2 regions of the Faecalibacterium sp. An192 genome follow, and region 1 is predicted to be linked to the other one. Evidence: predicted binding sites of a transcription regulator. Region 1 holds the regulator's gene; the other holds the start of a gene.
The links. The regulator Rex, encoded in region 1, represses fermentation and respiration genes when NADH is low (regulators of the CRP and FNR family bind a similar motif). The targets are predictions, from matches to a motif close to ATTGTTAANNNNTTAACAAT.
Positions count from the first base shown of each region.

Region 2: the regulator Rex is predicted to act here: its motif matches at 1,898-1,917, upstream of B5F27_RS08315 (phosphoglycerate kinase).

Region 1 is NZ_NFKB01000031.1:31,854-35,233, reverse strand. It holds gene B5F27_RS10315 (sodium-dependent transporter) at 1-342, opposite strand, end outside; gene B5F27_RS10310 (ATP-dependent Clp protease proteolytic subunit) at 791-1,408, shown strand; gene B5F27_RS10305 (redox-sensing transcriptional repressor Rex) at 1,666-2,307, shown strand; gene B5F27_RS10300 (thymidine kinase) at 2,433-3,038, shown strand.
Region 2 is NZ_NFKB01000022.1:30,555-33,934, reverse strand. It holds gene tpiA (triose-phosphate isomerase) at 1-460, opposite strand, end outside; gene B5F27_RS08315 (phosphoglycerate kinase) at 575-1,783, opposite strand; gene B5F27_RS08310 (sugar phosphate nucleotidyltransferase) at 2,194-3,105, shown strand; gene B5F27_RS08305 (hypothetical protein) at 3,183-3,380, opposite strand, start outside.

The DNA.
Region 1 (3,380 bases):
GAAGTAATCCAGCATCCAGCCGGACACGGTGGTGTAGTACATCATCAGCAGGCAGCAGCCAATGATGCAGAACCAGCCGTGAATGTGCCACTTGCTCTTTTTGGGCTCGAGGGCCTTGTAGGCCAGCACAGCGCTCTTGCGGCTGGCACGGCCCACCGCCAGCTCCATGGTCAGGACGGGCACGCCCATAATCACCAGGAACAGCAGGTAGAACAGCACGAACACGCCGCCGCCGTTGGCGCCGGCCATCCACGGAAACTTCCAAACGTTTCCTATTCCGATCGCACAGCCCGCACTGACCAGGATGAATCCCAGCCGCGAGCCGAATGTTTCACGTTTCATGTTTTTCCTCCTCTTTATCACGCAGAAATACCTATGCCGACAGGCGGCATGTTCCTATTGTATCCGCCCACCGGCCCAGATGCAAGCCTTGTTCTCAATTTTTTTGAAGCTATCTACAAATTTTTTTAATAGTAAAATCAGGGAACCATCGGTTCCTCTGATAAAGCCCCCCTGCCCTGCCTGCATGACCGTCCCCCGGACGGGGCAACCTAGGATGTATCTGAAAACATCTCCCATTTTGCTCCAAAGCGCAGCTACCCCTTTGGGGCGAAGGGTTCAGCATGTTTGCATTCTCAGATACACCCCAGCAGAAAAAGGAGGGCTGTTTCAACCTATGGAGAAGAAAAAGAAAAAGCACGCCGCCGAAGCTCCGGCGGACGAGGCTCCTGCACCCGGCAGCGGCGAGGACACCGAGCGCCGGGCCTTTGAGCAAAGCCAGATTCAGGAGATGGGCACCGTCAACCTGACCAAAGGCCCCCATGCCATCCACTGCCTGACCGTGATCGGACAGATCGAGGGCCATGTGGAGGCCCCCCAGGGCCAGAAAACCACCAAATACGAACACGTCATCCCCCAGCTGGTGGCCGTCCAGGAGGACCCCGCCATTGAGGGTCTTTTGGTTTTGCTCAACACGGTGGGCGGGGACGTAGAGGCTGGGCTGGCCCTGGCCGAGCTGATCGCCAGCCTGTCCAAACCCACCGCCACCCTGGTGCTGGGGGGCGGGCATTCCATCGGCATTCCCCTGGCGGTGAGTGCCCAGCGCAGTTTCATCGTTCCCACCGCCACCATGACCGTCCACCCGGTCCGCCACTCCGGGATGATTCTGGGGGTGCCCCAGACCATGCGCTGGTTTGAGCAGATGCAGGAGCGGATCACCGGCTTTGTCACCCGCCACAGCCGGATGACCGCCGACCGCTTCAATGAGCTGATGCTCCACACCGGGGAGCTGGTGCTGGACATGGGCACCGTGCTGGACGGCCGCCGCGCCGTGGAGGAGGGGCTCATCGACGAGCTGGGCGGTCTGTCCGACGCCATGCGCTGGCTCTACCGTCAGATCGAATCCTGACCGGGTTTTGGCCTCTGCCGCAGCGCAGAGGCTTTTTCTCTGCTTTCTTTTGGGAAGCAATTTGTCTTGTTTGGGTTAAAACCCATTGATTTTGTCTGTATAAGACAGAGGAATCCCACCAAAATTTAAAATTTTGTCAAAAACATTGACAAGGGTTTGACATTCTCAGCAAATGTCGTATACTTATAGAGAGAAATGTTTCCTTTTTCCTGCCAAGTTATCCAAAATTTCAGGTAAATGCAAGAGGAGGTTCTGCCATGAATCCGTCCGTCAAGGCTTCGGTACCGGTCATCCGGCGCCTGCCCAAATATTACCGCTATCTCCGAGCCCTGAAGGATGCCAACATCACCAGCATCTCTTCCCGAGAGCTGGCTGCCCAGATGGGCACCACCGCCTCCCAGGTCCGTCAGGACTTCAACTGCATCGGCGACGTCAACGGCCGCCAGGGCATCGGCTACTCGGTGGACAACCTGCTGGCCATTCTGGAAGGACTTCTGTTCGGCAACGGCGAGCGTCTGCCCGCCATCCTGTTTGGCTGCGGCCGTCTGGGCACCGCCGTCAGCAGCTTCATTGCCAACAACAACAATGGTTTCAGCCTGATTGCCGCCTTTGACGTCAAGCCCGAACTGATGGGCCAGACCATCAGCGGCATCCCCATCCGCCACCTGGACGATCTGGACGCCTTCTGCGCCGAGCATCACCCCCAGGTCGCGGTCCTCTGCCTGCCCCGCAGCGGCGCCGAGGAAATCAGCGGCCGGCTGGTTCAGCTGGGCATCCGGGGTTACTGGAACTTCTCCCACTACGACCTGTCGGTTCCCTTCCCGGACGCGGTGGTGGAGAACGTCCACCTGGGCGACAGCCTCATGAGTTTGGGCTACCGTCTGCGCAACGGGGACTGACCGCCCTTACTTTTTAAAGTCTCAAATCAAAAGCCTTCGATTTTCTGCATCCAAGATTCTGCCCTGTCCGCCTGTGGCGGGCGGGGCGGCTTTGTGCATACAACGATTTTATAAAAAGGAATTCTATGGCTAAGTTATATTTCCGCTATGGCGCCATGAACAGCGGCAAGAGCACCGCCCTGATGCAGGTGGCCCACAACTACGAAGAACAGGGGATGCGGGTGCTGATCCTCAAACCTCAGGTGGACTCCAAGGGCGGCAGCGACCTGGTCAGCCGGCTGGGCGTTCGCCGGGCCGCCGACCTGCTGATCCTCCCCGGCGACGACGTGTTTGCTGCGGTGGAGGCCGACCGCGCCGCCCACGACGCGCCCCTGGCCTGCGTCCTGTGCGACGAGAGCCAGTTTTTCACCCCGGCCCAGGCGGAGCAGCTGTTTATGGTGACGGTGGACCTGGGGGTCCCCGTCATCTGCTACGGCCTGCGGAGTGATTTCTCCCTCAAGGGGTTCCCTGGCTCCACCCGTCTGATGGAGCTGGCCCACACCATCGAGGAGATGAAAACCATCTGCTCCTGCGGCCGCAAGGCCATCTGCAACGCCCGCAAGGTGGGCGGGAAGTTCGTCTTTGAGGGCGAACAGGTGGCCATCGACATGGAAAACGACGTCCAGTACGTCAGCATGTGCCCCCAGTGCTACTTCCGGGAGCGGCGGGCCTTCTATGCCGCCCGGCGGTGAAATCTTTCTCTTTGCGCCGTTCCAAAGCGAATTTTATTTGTCATCTTTTTCACAAGAATGGTTCTCTTTTCCGGCCCCTTCTTTTCGGCTGTCCGGGCTGCCCCGGCGGCAAAGCGGAAGGGGCCCATCCTTTTCCAGGGCTGCCGGGAGGGCGAAAACCCGCTTTCCCGCACAAATTTTGCCCCCGGTTTACACTGCGCCGCAGCACGTTCCTGCGGCGTTTTATTTTGCCTTTTTCAACTGAAATACCAGTTGTATCCCGGGAAAGTCGCTAATATATCAGTATTTTCAAAAGTTCAGACCCCGTATTTCTGTCAAATTTGTACAAAGCCGTGTTGTGTA
Region 2 (3,380 bases), on a different contig from region 1:
GAGCGATCTTGGTCTGCATACGGACCAGCTCCTCGGTGACGCCCTCCTCGCGCTGCTGCAGGCTCTCGCCCACGCAGACGATGACCTTCAGGCCGGCGTTCAGAGCGGCCAGGGTGCGCTTGTTGACGGTCTGGTCGGTCTCTGCGAAGTACTGACGGCGCTCGCTGTGGCCCACGATGACGTACTCCACGCCCAGGTCCACCAGCATGTCGGCGCTGATCTCGCCGGTGAAGGCGCCCGACTTCTCAAAGTGGACGTTCTCGGCGCCCACGTGGATGTTGGTGCCCTTGGTCTTGGCCACGGCGGTCACCAGGTCGGTGAAGGGGGTGCAGATGACCACCTCGCAGGTGGCATCCTTGACGGCGGGGATCAGCTCGTCGATCAGCTGAGCAGCCTCGGTGGCGGTCTTGTTCATCTTCCAGTTGCCGGCAATGATAGCCTTGCGCTTTGCCTTATCCATAATCGTATTCTCCTTGTCTTTCCCAGGGTCGGCCTCCAAAAGCCGCCCAAAAATAAAAGGGCGCGGCGGCGTGTCGCCGCCGCACCCATCACATCTTTGTGAAAAGCGACTGCCTTATGCGTTCTGAATGACCGCGATGCCGGGCAGATCCTTGCCCTCCAGGTACTCCAGGGAGGCGCCGCCGCCGGTGGAGATGTGGGTCATCTTGTCGCCCAGGCCCATCTGCTGGACGGCTGCTGCGCTGTCGCCGCCGCCGATGACGGTGGTAGCCTCGCTCTCAGCCATAGCCTTGGCCACAGCCAGGGTGCCGGCTGCCAGGGTGGGGTTCTCGAACACGCCCATGGGGCCGTTCCAGACGACGGTCTTGGAGGACTTGACGGCGTCGGCGAAGAGCTTCATGGTCTCGGGGCCGATGTCGCAGCCTTCCATGTCGGAGGGCATGTTGGTGACCGGGAAGACAGCGGTCTCAACCGGTGCGTCAATGGGATCGGGGAAAGCCTTGACACAGACAGTGTCGATGGGCAGCAGCAGCTTGACGCCCTTGGCCTTGGCCTTCTCCATCATCTCCTTGCAGTAGTCGATCTTGGAGTCATCGCACAGGCTCTGGCCGATCTCGTAGCCCTGAGCCTTGATGAAGGTGTAAGCCATGCCGCCGCCGATGATCAGGGTATCCACCTTCTCCAGCAGGTTGGAGATGACGTTCAGCTTGTCGGCCACCTTGGCGCCGCCCAGAATGGCGGTGAAGGGACGGACAGGATCGTTCACGGCGTTGCCCAGGTAGCGGATCTCCTTCTCCATCAGGTAGCCAACAGCGGTATCCTTGATGTAGTCGGTGACGCCGGCGGTGGAGCAGTGTGCGCGATGGCAGCTGCCGAAGGCGTCGTCCACGTAAGCGTCAGCCAGGCTGGCCAGCTCCTCCGAGAAGGCGGCCACGTTCTTGGTCTCCTCCTTGCGGAAGCGGGTGTTCTGCAGCAGGACCACGTCGCCGTTGTTCATGGCAGCGACAGCGGCCTTGGCGTTCTCGCCCACGACGTTGTCGTCGTCAGCGAAGACAACTTCCTTGCCCAGCTTGGCGCTCAGAGCCTTGGCGACGGGGGCCAGGCTGAACTTGGCCTCGGGGCCGTTCTTGGGTTTGCCCAGGTGGCTGCACAGGATCACCTTTGCGCCATCGTTCACCAGCTTCTGGATGGTGGGCATGGCCGCATTGATGCGGTTCTCATTGGTGATGACGCCGTCCTTCATGGGGACGTTGAAATCGCAGCGGACAAGAACCTTCTTGCCGCAGTAATTCTGATCGTCGATGGTCTTCTTACCTAAACCCATTGTTCTAAACTCCTCTCAAATCCTTTTGTTTGCCTGAAGTGAGTTTTGTCATCGTCGGGTCTCCCCGTGGATAGTTCTATTATATACAATTCAGCGGCCCAAAGCAAGCAGTTCTTTGATAATTCATTGGCAAACATGCTCCAATGGAGCAAAAAATGCATTCTGGGTGCTTTTGGGAAAAACAGACTTGTCAAGAACGGAGCTCCGGGTCTATAATAGGCTCAAGCAGCCGGCTCCACATCCAGCGTGTCGGACGAACGACACACGCACCGCAAAACCGCGCGCTCAGCCTTACGGCCCTACCTCCTGCCGGGAATGTCCTGTCGGTGGCCGGCCTGTATGCGGATGCTGACCGGGCCGGCGGCGAAGCCGAATATTGACAGGCTGGCATACAAAGGAGGAACACTTGTATGGATAAACCCGTTCTGGTCGTACTGGCTGCCGGTATGGGCAGCCGCTACGGCGGCATGAAGCAGCTGGACCCGGTTGGTCCTTCCGGGCAGCTGATCATCGACTATTCGATTTTTGACGCCCGCCGGGCCGGCTTTGAGAAGGTCATCTTCATCATCCGGCAGGAATTCGAGGCGGATTTCCGCAAGGCCATCGGGGACCGTCTGTCCCGCCTGATGGAGGTGGAGTACGCCTACCAGTCCCTGGACGACCTGCCCGCCCCCTACACCGCCCCCGAGGGCCGCACCAAGCCCTTCGGCACCGGCCAGGCGGTGCTCAGCGCCCGGAACCTGATTCACGGACCCTTCGCCGTCATCAACTCGGACGACTACTACGGCCCCGAGGCCTTCCGCGTGATGTATGAGTACCTGTCCACCCACGCCGACACCCAGCAGTACCAGTACTGCATGGTGGGCTACCAGGTCAAGAACACCGTCACCAAGAACGGCAGCGTCTCCCGCGGCGTCTGCGTCGTGGGCAGCGACGGGATGCTGGAGAGCGTCACCGAGCGGACCAAGATCGTCCAGGACAAGGACGGCGTCATCCGGTACGCCGACGGGGACGGCTGGGTAGACCTGCCCGGCGACACCCTGGTGAGCATGGGCATCTGGGGCCTGACCGCCAGCTTCATGCAGGAGGCACAGGACCGGTTCTCCGGCTTCCTGGCCGAGAGCCTGCCCAAGGATCCCATGAAGTGCGAGTACTTCCTGCCCACCATCATCTCCGATCTGATCGGCGAGGGCAAAGCCCAGGTTCGGATGCTCCACAGCACCGACAAGTGGTACGGCGTCACCTATCGGGAGGATAAGCCCGGTGTCATGGCCGCTCTGGCCCGTCTGACTGAGGAGGGCCTCTACCCCGTTCAGTTCTAACCTTTCCACTCCATAAAAATACCGCGCATCCCTCACCGTCCGGCGGCGGGAGATGCGCGGTTTTCTTTTTGTCTTGTTCAGCCCTGGCGGGCGGCCAGAATTTCCTCACAGCTGAGGCCGTATTTGCGGGCGATGTCCTTGGCATAGCTGAGGCCGTCGGGGGTGGCGCGGATCACCCGGTAACTGCGGGTGCCGTCGGCGATGTTCTCCATCTGGGCCACCAGGTTGTCAATGCAGCCGGTGCGGCCGGGGGTGGCGTTGAAGCGGTCCACCTC